DNA from 2 places in the Paenibacillus sp. 2KB_20 genome. Region 1 is predicted to be linked to the other one. Evidence: riboswitches for the same ligand, from Rfam matches in the RefSeq annotation. Region 1 holds a riboswitch; the other holds the start of a gene.
The links. Region 1 has a riboswitch for cobalamin ahead of AB4124_RS03875 (ABC transporter substrate-binding protein). Riboswitches for the same ligand answer to the same signal wherever they lie in the genome.
Positions count from the first base shown of each region.

Region 2: linked by a shared signal. The riboswitch ahead of AB4124_RS00195 (1-propanol dehydrogenase PduQ) and the one ahead of AB4124_RS03875 (ABC transporter substrate-binding protein) in region 1 are both predicted to bind cobalamin.

Region 1 covers NZ_JBFRHH010000001.1:830,470-839,337, forward strand. The annotation lists gene AB4124_RS03845 (L-cystine transporter) at 1-656, opposite strand, end outside; gene cobS (adenosylcobinamide-GDP ribazoletransferase) at 870-1,691, opposite strand; gene cobU (bifunctional adenosylcobinamide kinase/adenosylcobinamide-phosphate guanylyltransferase) at 1,688-2,266, opposite strand; gene cobT (nicotinate-nucleotide--dimethylbenzimidazole phosphoribosyltransferase) at 2,263-3,333, opposite strand; gene AB4124_RS03865 (ABC transporter ATP-binding protein) at 3,401-4,186, opposite strand; gene AB4124_RS03870 (FecCD family ABC transporter permease) at 4,183-5,229, opposite strand; gene AB4124_RS03875 (ABC transporter substrate-binding protein) at 5,226-6,230, opposite strand; cobalamin riboswitch at 6,489-6,690, opposite strand; gene AB4124_RS03880 (histidine phosphatase family protein) at 6,843-7,589, opposite strand; gene cbiB (adenosylcobinamide-phosphate synthase CbiB) at 7,580-8,557, opposite strand; gene AB4124_RS03890 (adenosylcobinamide amidohydrolase) at 8,554-8,868, opposite strand, start outside.
Region 2 covers NZ_JBFRHH010000001.1:33,587-42,454, reverse strand. The annotation lists gene AB4124_RS00230 (prolipoprotein diacylglyceryl transferase) at 116-910, opposite strand; gene AB4124_RS00225 (M56 family metallopeptidase) at 991-1,791, opposite strand; gene AB4124_RS00220 (BlaI/MecI/CopY family transcriptional regulator) at 1,788-2,219, opposite strand; gene AB4124_RS00215 (DUF6985 domain-containing protein) at 2,429-2,935, shown strand; partial or broken gene AB4124_RS00210 (HAD-IIIA family hydrolase) at 3,034-3,582, shown strand; gene AB4124_RS00205 (hypothetical protein) at 3,599-4,060, shown strand; gene AB4124_RS00200 (DinB family protein) at 4,189-4,728, shown strand; adenosylcobalamin (AdoCbl) riboswitch at 4,926-5,079, shown strand; gene AB4124_RS00195 (1-propanol dehydrogenase PduQ) at 5,537-6,679, shown strand; gene AB4124_RS00190 (BMC domain-containing protein) at 7,102-7,458, shown strand; gene AB4124_RS00185 (EutP/PduV family microcompartment system protein) at 7,471-7,902, shown strand; gene AB4124_RS00180 (ANTAR domain-containing response regulator) at 7,991-8,563, shown strand; gene AB4124_RS00175 (sensor histidine kinase) at 8,556-8,868, shown strand, end outside.

The DNA.
Region 1 (8,868 bases):
ATCATGTTGCGGAACGTTTCCGCCTGCTCTTTGTTTTTTCGGTCCAACCCGAGAACGGCGATCCCGACGAATGCCGAGAAAATGACGACCGCAATCGTCGAAGTTCTTCGTGCTCCCGTCATGTCGGCAAACGGATTGCTCGGAATGAAATCCAGGATCTGCTGCGGCAGCGTACGGCCCTCAACATCCCCGAGCCGTTCTTGCAGCAGTGCACCCTGCTGCTCCTCCGCGGCACCGCCTTGGATATTGACGGCGGACAAATCGAAGGCCAACGCTGTCGTAATTCCGACAGCAGCGGCTACGGCTGTCGTCAGAAGCAGCACCGTAATGATAAGCCCGCTCATTTTGCCCAGATTCTTTCCGCCCTTCAGCTTCATGATGGCCGATATGATCGACACCATGATCAGCGGAATGACCATCATTTGCAGCAGCCTAACGTAGCCGTAACCTATCAGATTAAACCAATCGGTGGATTTCACCACCACATCGGAGGTCGAAGTATAGATGAGCTGCAGTGCCACTCCGAACAACACACCCAGTCCGAGTCCAGCAAACACGCGCTTGGTAAACGAGTAATGCTTTCTTTGCATCCAGTACAAAATACCGACCAGCAGAATCAGAACAAGGACATTGATGATAACCCAAAGCGTTTCCATCCTAATGATTCCTCCCATTCTTTAGATAAGGATATAGGTGCTCCATCCTCATGTCATAAGTGCGCTAGTATGTATTCATATCCATTACAGCCCACTCTAAACATATCATTACCCGATTGAGAAAATTCCTGCCCAAAATCGTTGTGTTCTCATCGATGCGGATTATGTCGACTATGTTGATCGGATTACCACTGATATCGCTCTACTATCATATCATGTAAACTTCAAAAGGAGAACCACAAATATTAACACAACCGTTTCAATCAGTTCATTGAGGGCTCCGTAAGTATCCCCTGTCAGTCCTCCAAGTCTTTGGGTCATCCGTTCTGCCGTCAAACTGCCAGCGGCCCAGGCTATGAATGGTATGACAAGGATTCCTCCGATTCCAATCATCCCAAGATTAGTCTCGCCTGCCGTGATCCATAGCAAACCTACAATAACTAGCGTTAACAGGACAGCCATTACACCTGCCAGCGATCTCCTGCCGGCGGTCAATCCATGAAATAGAGCGGCAAGCCCCTCACTTCCCCGTGCCATCGGCCAGCGATACATCGCATAGACCATAAACCAGCGGCTCCAAACCGGAGCGAGCACCAGCAGCCATGCCTCTTGTTTCCATGCCCCGGCTGACAAATCCCATATAGACATGATCAAGGAAGCTTTCAAAAGGAGCAGCAGCAGACACGCCATGACCCCCATTGCACCTACACGGCTATCCTTCATGATTTCCAGCATCTTCTCACGCGACCGATGGCTAAGCAGCGCATCAGCACTATCCATCCAACCATCGAGGTGCAGCCCTCCCGTCAGCGCAACCCATACAACCAGCAGGATGACGGCAGCGGGAAAGGAAGGCAGCACAAAGCTTACGCCCAGTCCCAATCCAGCAACGATCATACCAATAACTGCACCCACCAATGGATAAAAAACGACGCTCCGTTGTTGCACTTCCGGCGTAAACGGAACTTCCCTCCGCACCGGCAGCCTCGATAGAAATTGAAAAGCGGCCGCAGCCGCTTCGATTATCTTGCTCATATGAGATACTCCTTGCTCTTGATTTCCATCGGAATTCCCGCAGTCACCAAAAATACTTCATCACATATCTGAGCCAGTCTCTGATTCATGATCCCTGCCCAGTCGCGATATATTCGGCCTAGCGGATATTCCGGAACAATCCCCGACCCCACTTCATTTGTTACCAGAATGACCGTTCCCGGATAACCCTGTACCGCTCTTGCGAGCCTGCCGATTTGAAGTCCCAGCTGTTCTTCCATTGCAGCACTTCCTTCAGGCTCAGCTTGCAGCAGCACATTCGTAAGCCACAGTGTCAGGCAGTCCACTACCACCGCAGGAGCATTAGGTTGCGATTGGCCCAGCGTATCCAGCAGTTCCGGGAGGGCGACAGGCTCCTCGACCGTCTCCCAACCGTAGGCCGAATCATGCCGACGGTCTTGATGAATTCGGATCCGTTCCCTCATCTCATCGTCATAGGCTTGCGCAGTCGCCACATACGTTCCGGACTCCGAGCGCTTCATGCACAACTTCTCCGCGAATGAGCTCTTTCCGCTTCTGGCCCCACCCGTGACCAACACGCTTCCACGATGGTTCATACGGCCCCTCCGCTGATTCCGGCGCTCTCAAACGTCGCCATCTCATGCATGATCCGGCACGCCGCCTCGACCAGATGCAGGCACAGTACTCCGCCTGTACCCTCGCCAAGACGCATGTCCATTTGCAGCATCGGATGCAGCCCCAGCTCTTTCAACAGAAGCACATGCGCCTGTTCATGCGAAACATGAGAGGCAATCATATAGGAGAGGGCGTCCGGGCAGATGCATTTGGCAACCAGCGCCGCCGCACTGGATATGAAGCCGTCAATGATAACGGGACAGCCGTGGGCAGCCGCACCCAGGATAAGTCCAGCCAACCCGCCGATCTCATATCCTCCAACTTTGGCGAGCACGTCGATGGGATCATCGGCATGAGGTCTATTAACTTGTATAGCCTGTTCCACAACTCGAATCTTATGTAGCAGCCGTTCATCGGTTACGCCCGTTCCCCTTCCCACGACTTCAGATGGCTGATTGCCGGACAGAACGGAGAAGATCGCTGCACTCGGTGTCGTGTTCCCAATGCCCATCTCTCCGGTCACGAACATTTGCGTTCCTTGCGACACCAACTCGGCTGCTACCTCTGCACCGGTTACAATAGACTGCAGTGCCGCTGCCTTTGTCATCGCGGGCCCTTTGGCCATATTGGCAGTTCCTCTGCCAACGTTCCGCGACTTCAGCTTCTCATCCTTCAGCTCGATCGCGACACCGATGTCCACACAATGCACGTCCGCCCCCGCCTGACGCGCCAGCACATTCACAGCCGCCCCTCCATTCAGGAAGTTCATGACCATCTGGGGCGTTACCTCAGCCGGAAATGCACTGACTCCTTCTTCACAGACTCCATGATCACCAGCCATGACAACGACGGATTTTTTGGTGAACGACGGCTTCACATTCCCTGTAATTCCCGCTAATTGGATCGCTAGCGCCTCCAGCTTACCCAAACTGCCCGGAGGCTTCGTCAGCGTGTCCAAATAAGCGGCTGTTTCGTTCTGAACCTCGACATTCAGCGGTTTAATGTTAGCAATGATGTGATTTAAACGATTAACGATTGTATCCGTCAATGAAACGACCTCCTTGTATCTTGTTCCTAAATCTTACATCCTAAAGCGGAATATGCGACAACATCGGTCAGGACCACGTGCTATTCGCCGTTAACAGCACCTGCGGAGCACCATTCTCGGGATGGGCTACAATCGAGGGCTCCACCCGGAAAATTTGACGTATATACGCCGCTGTCAAAACTTCTTCCGGCTTGCCAACCCCGGCGATCTTTCCCTGATCAAGCACCAGCAGTTTATCGCAAAATTGGGCCGCCAGATTCAAATCATGCAGTACGCTGATCACCGTAATCCCGGACGAGTTCCGCCACTCCGCCACCATATCCATGAACTGAAGCTGATAGTGGATATCCAGATAGGTCGTCGGTTCATCCAGCATCAGCAGCGAAGGCTCCTGGACCATTACCTTGCCGAGCGCGACACGCTGGCGTTGACCGCCGCTTAACTCGGTAAGCCGCCGTTCTTCCAGACCATTCAGATCCAGCTTTCGGATAATGGCCTCAATGAGCGGGGCTGCATCCTTATCTTCACGGCCAAGCCAGTTCAGGAAGGGGAACCTTCCCATCTCCAACACTTCCCGGACGGTAAAATCGGTAGGATCAAGCCCTTCCTGCTGAAGCACCGCCACGATCCGGGCCAGCGTCTTACGAGTATAGTGTGCAAGCGCCTTGCCCCGAAGCGTCACGCTTCCTTGCGTAGGATTCTCCACACCGGATAACAGCTGCATGAGGGTGGATTTACCGCTTCCGTTCGGACCGATGATCCCCCACCATTCCCCTTCGGCAATGTGAAGGTCCACGCCTTCAAGAATCGGCACCTTGCCATATGCTTTGCCAAGTCCTTGAGCTGTAATCATGATAGACCCTCCCTGCGCCGTTTTTTGTTCCGGTATAGCAAATACGCAAAGAATGGAGCGCCTATGAATGCCGTAACCACACCAAGCGGTATTTCCGTTGGTGCCAGCACGGACCGTGCCGCCGTATCGCACCAGACCATGAATATCGCGCCGCCCAGAGCCGACAGTGGAACAATGACGCGGTAATCGGAGCCGGTGATCAGCCGGATCATATGCGGTACCACAAGTCCCACGAATCCAATCACGCCGGATACCGACACGGCTGCGGCGGCGAGCAGAGTAGCCACGATGAGCACGCTGGTCTTCAACCGATCCACATTCAAGCCCATATGGGCAGCCTGCCGTTCCCCCAGCGACAAAATATTAAGCGCCCGCGACCTGCTCCATAAGTAGATAAAACCTGCGATAAAATACGGGAAAAGGATGGCCGTATACGACCATCCACGCATGCTCAGGCTTCCCATCGTCCAGTACAGGATCTGGTTTACCGTATCTTTGGACATGACCGTCAGAAAGGAAACGACGGCGCCCAGAAACGACTGCATCACCACGCCGGACAGAATGAGCCCGTGGATCGGCAGTTTTCCTTGGTCCCTCGCCAGCAGCAGAACCGCCCATAAGGTGCCTGCTCCGGTCAGAAACGCTACAAGCGGCAGCGTGTAACCTCCGGCAAAGGAATATTCCATCCCGAAAAAAATCAGGGATGCTGCGCCAAGCGCAGCACCCGAGGATACACCAAGCGTAAACGGATCCGCCAGCGGATTGCGCAATACCCCTTGAAAGGCGGCTCCGGCGACGGCCAGGGAGGCTCCTACGAGCATCCCCAGCAATATGCGCGGCAATCTCACCTTCATTAAGATTTGCTCGGATGAAGCTTCCCAGCCCGGAACGATGGAATCGCCGATTCCCGGCAGCCGGTGCAGCAGCATCGCGCCAATCTCTCTCACAGGCAGGTGCACGGAGCCGATTCCGAGACTGACAACCAAGGTTAACAGTAATAGGATGATGCCGGCCGCACCGAATCCTGCAAGTTTTTTACTCATGGATTCATCAGTTCCGGATAAACGGCCTTCGCCACTTCCACCAACCCTTGCGTCACACGGGGACCAGGACGGCTGAGCAGGTTCGCATCCACGGATATGACCTGATCGTTCTTGATGGCTTCGATCTGATCCCAGCCGCCGCGCTCCTTAATCAGCTGATCCAATGTTTTCTTGGTTGCTTCATCAACCACATCGTCCGTGTACAGAATGACGTCGGGGTTCGCAGCAATAATATTTTCCTCACTGATTTCGAACCAGCCTTCCGCATCGCCGGCTGCGTTGACGCCGCCAGCTAAGGTGATGATCTCATCCATAAACTCGCCCTTGCCGACGGTCCATCCCGGAGAGAATTCCACATACACTTTCTTCTTGTCTTCATCCTTCACGGCTTTCACGGCTTCCGTAACGGTAGCCAATTCCTGCTTCATCTGATCCACGACCGCTTTCGCCTCCGCTTGACGGTCCGTAATTTGTCCGATCAGTTCGATGTTCTCCATCACGGCATCAATGGTTTTCGGATCATTGACGAACAGGGTAACGCCAAGCTCACGCAATTTCTCGGCATTCTGAGCATTCATCGAAGCCGCAAATACCACATCGGCATCGGCTGCAATAATAGCCTCTTCATTCACTTGGAACCCGCCCAATTTAGGCTTGGATTTGGCCGCTTCCGGATAATCGTCATTATCGGACACGCCAACGATTTCCTCATCCAGGCCCAAAGCGAACAGTTTTTCCGTCTCGGACGGTGTCAGGGATGCAATTTTGGCCGGAGCTTTCTCAAACGTCATTTCAACCCCGGTTGAATCCTTAACGGTCAGCGGATACGTCGTTTTAAGCTCTTCGCCGGAATCCGCCGGCGCTTCGTTATTCTGCTCTTCCTGCTGTGCAGGCTGCGTTGTATCCTTCGGCGCCGCTTCTTTGTCTCCACAGCCAATCAAGGCCAGAGCCATCAGTATGGCTACTAGAAGTACGGACCATGTTTTGTTTAATGCTTTCATCTCTTGAAATCCCCCTATGCATAATTGAGAACCTGGCGCTTTCGAGTTTACATTCCTTCGACCGATCCTTACCGGGAGAAAAACATCAATCGTCATACTCCAAAGAAAAGCAAAAATCCCTGACTCCTCGTAAACAAGGACTCAGGGATTACGTTTTAACATAAGGACATCTGGATAACCGTTCACAGATAGCGCCTTAAACTTCCGCCCACACATGCTGCATGGGTCCGGCAAACGTAATCCTCTCCTCGAAGGACCGTCATTCATTCGCCGAGGGCAGGTCTCCTGACTTGCAGGCTGTAACGACTTCTCCGCCTTCCCAAGCGCTATGGCTCAGTGGCATATGAAGAAGTCCCTGCTTCACAGTGGCGGGACCGTGCCGGACTTGCACCGGCTTCCCTATTAACCCGGCAGAAGGCAACAACGCCTTCTGTCCGGGACCCTCGCAAATAATATGAATTTATGTATGTTAGGCCAAGCATGGTTTCTCTGCCCAAGATTATAGGCGATAAACCTTCCTCTTACAACCGAAAGATTCGGTCATTTCAAATGCCTTATGATACGGATTTATCCCGTTATCGCCCATTCCGCACCGATATCATACGATTTCATTTATTCGCTTAACCGCACGCCTTCCCAGCGGTCTCCATCCCATGTCAATTGCAGCTTGAGCTCCTCGCCCGGTGACACCTGCGTTTCCCAGAATTCCGTATGCGAAAGGGTAGCTGCCGCGATCTGCCGGATGACGCCCCCATGGGTGACCACAAGCACATCCAACTCGGCCCTCTGTGTCCCACAACCATAACCGGCTCGCTCTGCCTCTGCCTCTGCCTCTGCCTCTGCCTCTGCCTGCACAAGGGTATCCGGATCTTCCTCCACATGCAACAGTTCCTTCAAATCCAAATACAATCCGGTCAAGAATGCCTGAATCCGGGAACAGAACGCCTCCCAGCTCTCCCCATTTGGCGGCGTAACTTCTGCGGGGTTATCAATCCAGCGCCGATAGGAGATATCCGACTTCAAGTCCTCGTAGATGTTCCCTTCCCAAGCCCCGAAATCGAGCTCACGCAGCCGCGGATCATACTCGACCCCTGGAATAAACCTGCCCGGATCTTCATCATCAGGAATAGCGGACTTTGTTGAATCCGGTAAGATAACATTCAGCGTCTGCCTGCATCGAAGGAGATCACTGCAATAGATCCGGACGAACTGCTTGGTACAAAACCTTTCCCGCAGCGGGAGGAGCTGCTGTCTTCCTTCCACCAGAATCCCCTGATCCTCGTGACCGAGATAACGGCGCTCCTCGTTCCACAACGTGCGGCCATGACGGACCAAATGCAGGGTAATCCTCATATCCATAAGCTTCCTCCTGCTGCGGCCACAAGTCCGAGCACCACGGTACCCAGTAACGTAAACAATACCGATACGCCCAGCAGCAGACGATTTGTCACCTGAATATCCTCCGCTTCAAGCGGTCGTTCGGGATCCCCCATGTAAGCCCGGAACGAGATCACGCCTTGATAGGAATTCTCGCCTCCCAGACGAATGCCCAGCGCACCAGCTACGGCCGATTCCGGGAAGCCGCTATTCGGACTGGGGTGCTTTCGCGCATCCCTTCTGACCATCTTGATCGCTTTTTTCCATTGCAGCGAAAACATCGCAGCCACTATGGTCAACAGTCCTGCGGTCAGGCGTGCCGGTATCCAATTGACGATATCGTCCAGCCTTGCGGATGCCCAGCCGATATGCTGGTATTTGTCGTTTTTATAACCGACCATGGAGTCGAGCGTGTTCACGGCCCGGTAGGCCATCGCCAGCGGCGCTCCCCCGATCAGAGCAAAAAACAGCGGAGCGATGACCGCATCCACGATATTCTCCGCAACCGTCTCCACCGTTCCCCGTACGATCTCCGGCTCATCCAGATGGCCGGTGTCTCGCCCGACAACCATGCTGAGCGCGCGCCTGGCCTCCGTGATATGGTCGGAGCGAAGATGGCCGTAGACCTCCAATCCTGCTTCACGCAGTCCCTTGATGGCAATCGTAGTCGCAATAAGCACGATCTCCACTCCCCACGCAAGCCAAGGATGAATCGCTGCACATAACAAGAGGAGCAGCCACGCCAGCACGAAGGAGCCACCGGCCACGATCACCGGCAGCAGAATGCCCGCCCACTTCAGGCTCTGAGCGGAAGTCGCCCGATGGCGTATCCAGCCTTCAACCCGGCGGATGGCTTTCCCCATGCCAATGACAGGATGGGGGAGCCATCTCGGATCTCCAATCAGCAGGTCCAGTACGACCGCTGCCCAAATGACCCACACGACGGTCATATCCGGTCCTCTCTTTCGGAGACAATGCTTTCCGTAACACTCTTGTAGACAAGGCGGCCGATCATGCCGCCCAGATCGGTTGCGGTTCCGGCATAATGGTGGTTCACGCCATACGCTGCATTGCCGCTGACCCCAAGGACCATCGCGTCCGTCGTCGTTCCGGTCGCGACGGCTCCGGTTTCATGATCCTTCACGCCCAGATCATGTAGCGCCGCGGCTTTCGCTTCCGTCGCCGTCAGCATGGCGTTCACCATACAAGCCGGCGTCATCATCCCATCCACCATCAGCATGATATTAATCGTGCCCGGCTG
Region 2 (8,868 bases), 800 kb from region 1:
TACAAGAAGACAGGATATACTATCGGGGCTCAGTTTTTTCATTTGTTTAAGGCTGAGCCCCGCCATGTATCTAACGCTTTTACTCTAGGGAAGAAAACACGATATAGTGAAGGACTCAAGATTGTCCGTATCTTATATCGTGATCTTTTTTGGGAGCCTTAGTCAAGAATACGATGCAAGTGACCAAAATAACAGCTAGTGCGATCCACTGCGAAGTAGCGAGGGCACCGAACTGTCCTCGGATGATATCGCCTCTGAAAAATTCGATAATAAATCTCCCTGAACTATAAAAAATGAGATATAGACCTGCTATTAGGCCGTTAGGTCTTTTTCTTCTTGCAATGTAGATTAATATAAAAAAAATGGAAAAGCTGAGTAAGCTCTCTAATATTTGTGTAGGAATGAGTTTGACATCATTCGGGGCAAGCTCGGATTCGTGAAACGTAATTCCAAACCAACCATCCGTTTCTTCACCATAACAGCAGCCGGCGAGAAGGCAGCCAATTCTTCCAAAGCCTTGCGCTAATGCAAGGGAGGGTACAAAAAGGTCAAGGTATTTTAGAAAGTTTATCTTTTTCTTCTTACAATAGACATAACCAACCCCAATTCCCCCGATAATTCCACCGTATACAACAAATCCTTCCGAAAAATTCAGAACCAATGAAGGATCATGGATGATATTATTTATTTGGGTTATCCAAAACAAAAGCTTAGCTCCGATCAATCCGCCTAATAAGCTCCAGAAAGTTAGAGAGGAAACATGAGAAAGTTCCAGTTGCCTAGATGCGGTTCTATTAACAACGATCTTGTAAGCGATAAGGATTCCGATTGCGATCATCAATCCATATCCATAAATGGTCACAGGTCCGATACGAATGAGTTCATTGTGCATATGTTCATACCCCCTCATAGATTCCCGGATAAAAATATTCTGTTTATGTTCGGTGTGATCAAACTACATGGTGTAGTATAATAGTTCAAAAAAAGGGATTACGAATCCCCGGTCAACATAAAGAGTAGCAAAATGGAGCAGGATCTCAGAAAAGGCTTCAGCAGGGCTAGCGGAACATTCACCCCTCTGTCAGGCTCAAGAACCTGCATGACCCGGTATTGCAATGTCGTATCCGTGAAATGAACGGCAGCCTCATAACGCCGAAGCTTACCAAGTTGGGCTAATTTTAATAAGACACTGCCTAAATACAGCTCCGTGCCCATCTTCCGGATGGCGAATCGGTCAGCAAACAGCTCTTGCCACGTCTGATAGTACCGAAGAATCGGTTTAACGATTGGTAAATAACCAAAGGCGTCTGCCAGCAGGGTCGAAAAGAACGATTTTAAACCATCATGATTGCGACAGTGATATCGTTCATGCAGTAAAATTGCCTTTACTTCCTTGTCATTAAACATCTCTAAAACCGTAGTGGACACGACAATTTTCGGTCGCAGAAGACCAATTGTCAGAGCTACAAAGGCATTGTCCTGTACAACGATGATTTCCGTTCCCCAGCTGCGGTACTTGTAATTCAGGCGCTTGGTTAATTTATCGTGCCTGTTGGCACGGAAGTGCTTTAACCATTTATGCGATAAAACCAATTGCCGGGTACTTCGCCAAATGAGCTGAACAATTGTATATACAATGACAATGTCGATTAAGGCGTAATTCAGAACGGGACCTTGAAATATTCCGCTTCGGACCTGGTAGGTAATGAATATTCCCATATGTACGATAACAACAGAAACGAATACGATCATCAGTGCATAGGTACATATTAGCCGTGTGGTGGGATTCATTTCTTTTTCCCGTGTCTGATATCGTTTAATTTACGCTCCAGCTTTGCGATCACCTCGGGATCGACATCATCCAGCGCATCGATCATATGGTTCACGACCAAGCTCCCATACTCTTGAATGAGTCCCTGCGACACTTCCTTTGTCTGTTCGGTGAGAAATTGCTCCCTTGACTGCAGCGGACTGAACTTGGCTGCCCGTGTCCGGCCGGTTCCCGTCATCGTCTTTGTCAGCAGGCCTTTATCCAGAAGACGATTCATGACGGTCATCACCGTATTGATCGAGATCGGACTCTCCTGATTCAGGATCGACTGGACTTCCTTGATACTAAGCGCTTCCGAAGACCAGAGAATATCCATAATTCGAGACTCCAGTGGTCCAAAAAATCGATTCAGGCCTTCACCATCGATATTCATTTTTTTAATCTTCATTCCTATTCCACCTCATACTACATATCGTAGTATGGTTGTGGATAAAAGTCAACTTCCTTCAGCCAGTGCCTAGCCTGGGGGACCATGGAGTGTCCCGGTACATGCGAAGCGTCAGTGGCAAAAGGTTTTTTGCCGTGCAGTCGAGAATGAAGAATATAGCAATTGAATTATAAATCAAGAATAAACGGATTATTCGGGAGGAAGATAGCGTGAGCGAAAGATTTGAGTTAAAACACGTAGGAATAGAAGATCCTTCAGAGGAAACAGGCATGTCTGGGTTTGGGTATCTTGCGTTGTTCGAATGTGAAGTTGAATATCGTTTTAGCACGGAAGACATGAGTGTGGAAGAAGCGGAAATTTACATACAAGATCTGTTGAATCAGCTGCCGGATGAAACCATAAACGAAATATGCAAGAAAGCATGCGCGTGGAAAAATCTCAAAATGTCTAGCGATACGGCTGATTATCCTCCCGGCTTAGATGGAGTGCATGGAGAGGATATTTTGAAGTTTATGTCCGTAGGGGAAGTTGACCTTTATCGAAATCCTTATGATCGAAACGATAATACATTCGGAGCAATCTTGGGTGGAGGTACAGCGTGGGACTCCGAAAATGGTATGGAAATTCTGATACGGGGCAGTAAAGTTCTTGAGGTGCGCGAGTATTTAGGCTACGGCGCATATGCTATTTGGAGCGAAACCGACGAAATTGAGTGAGAAAGCGATATGAATCGGGCAATCAGTGATGTTTAAATCGTCCGGGACATCCTGTACTATCCAACGCAAAAAATGAATAAGGAAAGGAGCATAACCAATTGCTAGAGCTCTCAAGACAAGTGGTTTTCATTGATAGGGACGGAACTCTTGGAGGAACCGATCGGGTTGTTTAGCCCAGTGAATTTGAGCTTTTTCCACAAGTACAGGATTCGATTCGTTCACACAGAGCCGCAGGCATGCTTGTTTGTTCATTTACGAATCAACCTGGAATTGCTCGTGGCGAAGTAACACAGGACGAATTCGAATCGGAATTATTAGCCTTTGGTTTTGATAAGATCTATCTTTGTGCTCATGAGCATGGAGCGGGTTGTCCGTGTAGAAAGCCATCCGCAGGGATGCTGATGAAAGCCGCGGAAGAAAATAATCTGGACTTAGGGGAGTGCTTTGTCCTAGGGGATAGATGGACGGATATGGTTGCTGCCAAAGAAGCCGGTTGCAAGAAAGTGCTAGTGAAGACGGGAGCTGGCCCCAAGGAACTGGAAAAATATAATAACAACGAGTACTTCGGCAAATGGAAAGAAGCGTATCCTGATTTTATCGCGACAGACTTTAATGAAGCCGTTACATGGATATTAGGGGGCGGCTAGAAAAGGATGGTTCTCCATGGATTTGAGTGAAAGAAAACGGTGGAATGAAAATCACAAAAAGCTAACCCAGATGATTCTGGATCCGGCTAAGCATCAAAGTGCGGTTGACCTATTCTTGCAGCAGCATTGCCTGTTACATTCATCAAGAATGAGCCATTCACCCATTGCGACCCTTGAGGATGAATTAGTTAAAGATCTACAAGAGGAAAAATTCCGCCAATATCCAGTTAAGGCTCCTGATACAGAGAACTCCATAATATGGCATATGTGGCATATGTGGCATATCACCCGCATTGAAGACATGACGATGAGCGTACTCGTAAATAACGATGTCCAAGTATTGCATTCAGGTCAATGGAACAAGAAACTCCACATTGATGATGTTCATTCTGGAAATGAAATGCCGGAAGCTGAAATTGCTAACTTGAGTGGGACTCTTGATATTGGTACTGGGGAAACAAAACGATTGCGGGATTAGTGCTTATGCCGGCTACAAGGCATATTTTTCTGCACTTGAATAAATCGATACGGCTGAAACAAAGAATTCAAAAGTCCAAATAGTGAGGTTGGGATGCTATTTGTATTTACAAGGGAGGTTGTGCTAGGATGTTGTACGATTTGCAAGGCGAAGAGAATATGTCAACGATCGTGGGAATGTTATATAGCGCTGTCAGAGAGAACAGCCAACGTCTAAAGTCCATATCAGAGGGCATGGCCCAAGAGGAAATAGACTTCAAGGGACCTTGTGACAATTTCAATAGTGCCGCTCAGTTAATAAAACATATCATGTACGTCGACCTGAACTGGATTTATAGGATTAAAGGGGAGGCGCTTCCCCAGTCATTCATAGATGAATACGGCCCCATGATCGATGAACATAACAGGCTGCCAATGGTCAAAGGAATGCCTTTGGACATGCTTATATCTAAATATGAAGTTGTATTAAATATGTTGAAGGAAACATGCACGCAATTAACGGATGCTGATCTGGATAGCATTGTCACCTTTGGTCACGAAAATGAAAAGCAAGCCACCATCCGGTGGGGATTATGGCATATGGCCGACCATAACCGTTATCATCAAGCCCATATTAATCAGCTTAGAAAGTGGTACTCTGAGCAGAAGAGAAACATGGATCATGAATAAATGAATGGGAAAACCATTTCCTTGTTTGTCTTTATGAGACAATTCACCGTATCTACGCTGCAGCGTTCGTCCCTTGGTCTGCCCGAGGCATTTTATTTTATTTGAGTTTCATTCGGTCAATCATTTTTTTTAGGTTTATATCGCCAAACGCGTCGATTGTGCTATAATGATGTCGAATGGGCAACTATTCGCGTCATGTACAATAGAAAAAGTTATAGGTAATGGAAGTTTGGTGCAAATCCAACACGGTCCCGCCACTGTGATAGACCGAATGATCGGTCTTAAGTCAGGTCTTTTGCCTAATAACTTTGGAGAGACCAGTCATTTCGAGGCGAAAATGGCTGGTTTACAAGTCTAGTGACGTTTCCCGCCTCGCTAGGCTTTTTTTAATTGCAGCAGAGGCTGCCGACGATGTTGTCGGCCACAGCCGGGTGTTCGCCGCCGAATATATACAATGAGGTATAGCTCGCAAACGGGGAGATTCTTCAAGGACGAAGAAACACGTGCACTATGGGGTGCATATCCCTTTTTTTATTGATAGAGGTTGTTCCCAAAGTCCGCTTTTGATGATCGACCTTTTTGAACAGGCACTTATAAAGTCGTGCCGTTAATGTGTCTGATCTAAGGACAAGTTCCGGAAGCGGTTGACGAAGATCGGAATGACGGTGTACAGTATATATGCAAAACTAAATGATAAGAAGCTGCACAATGGCGTGCATACATGATAACAAGCAAAGAGGCTTTTGAAGGGGATTTCCCTTTGAATGGCCTCTTTTTTTGTTGCAATTACTTCTTGGAGGTGCTTTACATGGATAAACTTTCGATTAAAGCCGACCTCTATATGGGGCAAGGCGCGATGGATCGTCTAACAGAGTGGCAAAACAAACGTATGTTCATCGTCACAGATCCATTTATGGTGAAGTCGGGCATGATTAACATGGTGTTTGATCGACTGCACAGCAGTAACGAGCAATATGTTTTCAGCAATATCGTGCCTGATCCGCCGATTGAAGTCGTCACGGAAGGTGTCGAGGCGCTCTGTGCGTTCAACACCGATCTAATCATTGCCATTGGCGGCGGTTCTGCCATTGATGCGGCTAAAGCGATGAAGCTGTTTACGAAAAAGCTGCTTGACCAGCGAGATATCCCGTTCATTGCAATCCCGACGACAAGCGGGACGGGTTCTGAAGTTACGTCATTCTCCGTTATCAGCGACAAAGAAAAAAACATCAAATATCCGCTTGTATCTGATGACATGCTGCCGCAAGAAGCGATTCTCGATCCTGAGCTCGTCAAAAGCGTGCCGGACTTCATTACGGCCGATACCGGACTGGATGTTTTGACGCATGCCATTGAAGCCTATGTATCCACCAAATCCAATGATATCTCCGATGCGCTGGCGGAGAAGGCGATGAAGCTGGTCTTTGCTTATTTGCCGCGAGCTTATAAGGACGGAAATGATCTTGAGGCGCGCGAAAAAATGCATAATGCATCCTGCATCGCGGGGATGGCGTTTAATATTGCGTCGCTGGGATTGAATCATGGGATCGCGCATGTGGCGGGAGCCAAATTCAAAATTGCCCACGGACGCATGAATGCGATTCTTCTTCCGCATGTCATCGAATTTAATGCCGATTACAAGCCGGGTTACGGCAAGGAAGAAAGCAATAGAGCGGCGGTTCGGTATGCCGAAATTTCCAAAAGCTTGGGGTTATCCGCACCAAATGCCAAGAGCGGCGTCCGTAGTCTCGTACAGGCAATCAAACTGCTGCAGAAGCAATTGAATATGCCGCAAACGCTGCGCGAATGCGGTGTGGATCAATCGCTGTTTGGAGAGATGAGAGAGTCGATCGCCGAAGGCGCGCTGAAAGACGGATGCACGGCAACAAATCCACGCGTTCCTACGGCAGAGGACGTGCTTCAAATTTTGAACAAAATGTTTCAATTCTAAGATCGAGTCGAAATTTGACGGATTTCGTATTGACATCGCTTGCAATATTCAAATATAGTGAAAGTAACACAATGGCGTGTTGCATACAAATCAAAGCAAAGTGGCTTCTTAAAAATTCCGCATGGACTTTTAAGGGGCTTTTATTGTTTTTTGCAGTGAATTTTAGTTACGTGTTCAAAAAGGCCGGTTTTCCCGGCTGAATTCAAGATTCGATGCCGAGTTTACTTCCAGATTCACTTCGTGACAGATAAAGAATTTATTAGTTATCCGCGGAGGCTGATGAAATTCTATATCGCAAGAAAACCTACCTATGCATCGCGGTCGCTCATCCTTGAAGTGTCATCGATTAGGTTTTCTTATCAAAAGTGGACTTTTTGAACAACCTCTTTTAGTGTTTTCGATACGAGAGTGAGATGAGGAGTATGGAACAAGGAGCCGAGAAACAACGTGTGATTCAGGAGTATGTGCCTGGCAAACAGGTCACGCTCGCTCACATTATCGCGAACCCGAACCCGGACATTTACAAGAAGCTGGGACTCGGAAACGAAGCGCATCAGTCCATCGGCGTTATGACGATCACGCCAAGCGAAGCCTCCATCATTGCAGCGGATATCGCTACAAAGGCGGCTGGCGTACAAATCGGCTTTGTCGACCGTTTCAGCGGTTCACTCGTCATTACGGGCGATGTATCATCAGTAGAATCTGCGATCAGCGCAGTGCTGCATGGATTGCAGAATATATTGGGCTTCTCGGCAAATACGAACATTACGAGAACGTAGGAGAAGCTTATGATGAAGAAAATTATTTTTGCCGGAAGTACAGGATCGGGCAAAACCACGCTGTGCCAATGGCTGCACGGTGAGGAGATTGCCTATAAGAAAACGCAAGCCATCGAAAATTTCGATCAGGCGATCGATACGCCGGGCGAATGCATCGAGAACCGGTATTTATACAAAATGCTGTTAGTATCCAGTGTAGATGCCGATGTCATTGGGCTGGTTCAGGATTGCACGAAAGAAGACAGCTATTTCCCGCCGGCTTTTGCAACGGTATTCGCCAAGCCGGTTATCGGAGTGGTAACGAAGGTGGAACTGGCCAAGTCGCAAGAGGAAATCGCGCAGGCCAGAGCGCATTTAATGGCGGCCGGCGTGGAGCGGATTTTTGAAGTCTCGACGATCGAGAACGTAGGAGTGGATGCTCTTCGGGATTATTTGAGGGCGTAAACGACTTGGATTCTAGTTCAAATGCAAGCGGGGCTTATCGATAGACAAGCGACAAGCAAATAACGACAGACAATGAGGTGCATGACGCATGAATGGAAAAATTGTAATAGTCGATGACGAACCTATTACAAGAATGGATATTCGTGAGATGCTAGAAGAGGCTAACTACAATGTAGTAGGCGAAGCTTCCGATGGCTTTGAAGCTATCGAATTATGCAAGAAGCATCTGCCTGACCTCGTCATCATGGATGTTCAAATGCCCATTTTGGATGGGCTCAAGGCGAGTAAAAGAATTCTTTCAGAACAGCTGGCGGGCGGGATCATCCTTTTGACCGCCTACAGCGACAAACAGACGATTGAAAAAGCATCTTCTGTCGGTGCGCTTGGTTACTTGGTAAAGCCGCTTGATGAAAAGTCGTTCATTCCTATGGTGGAAGTCACGATAGCCAGAGGCAAGGAATTCCGAAAGCTGGAACAAGATCTCTCAAAGCTGACGCAGAAGATGGAAGAACGCAAAGCGGTCGAGAAAGCGAAAGGCATATTGATGAGAGAAAATGGCTACACGGAAGAGGAAGCCTATCAAATCTTGCGAAAACTCAGCATGGATCGGCGATGTCCTCTGATTGAAATTGCTAGTACCATCGTCATTTCCTATGATTGATTTCAAAGAACGGATCAGGCAGCTTTGCAGCCTTCACACCGGATTGTCGGAAGAGGATATAGTCCGGATCTGCGAAATAGCGGAGTCATTTCAAATGACCGAGGTAGAGGATGATGTGTTCATCGACGTATTGTCGAGCGTGGCAAGCGAAGCCATCGTGGTCTATCATCGTCGTCCATGTGAAGGCAAATCAGTGTATTATTTGCCGGTTACGGGGGAGAAGGCGCTGCGCGAGAATGAACCTGGCGTCCTGCGGACGCTTGAAACAGGCATTATGTCGCAGGGGCTCGTCGCCAGGACGCAGG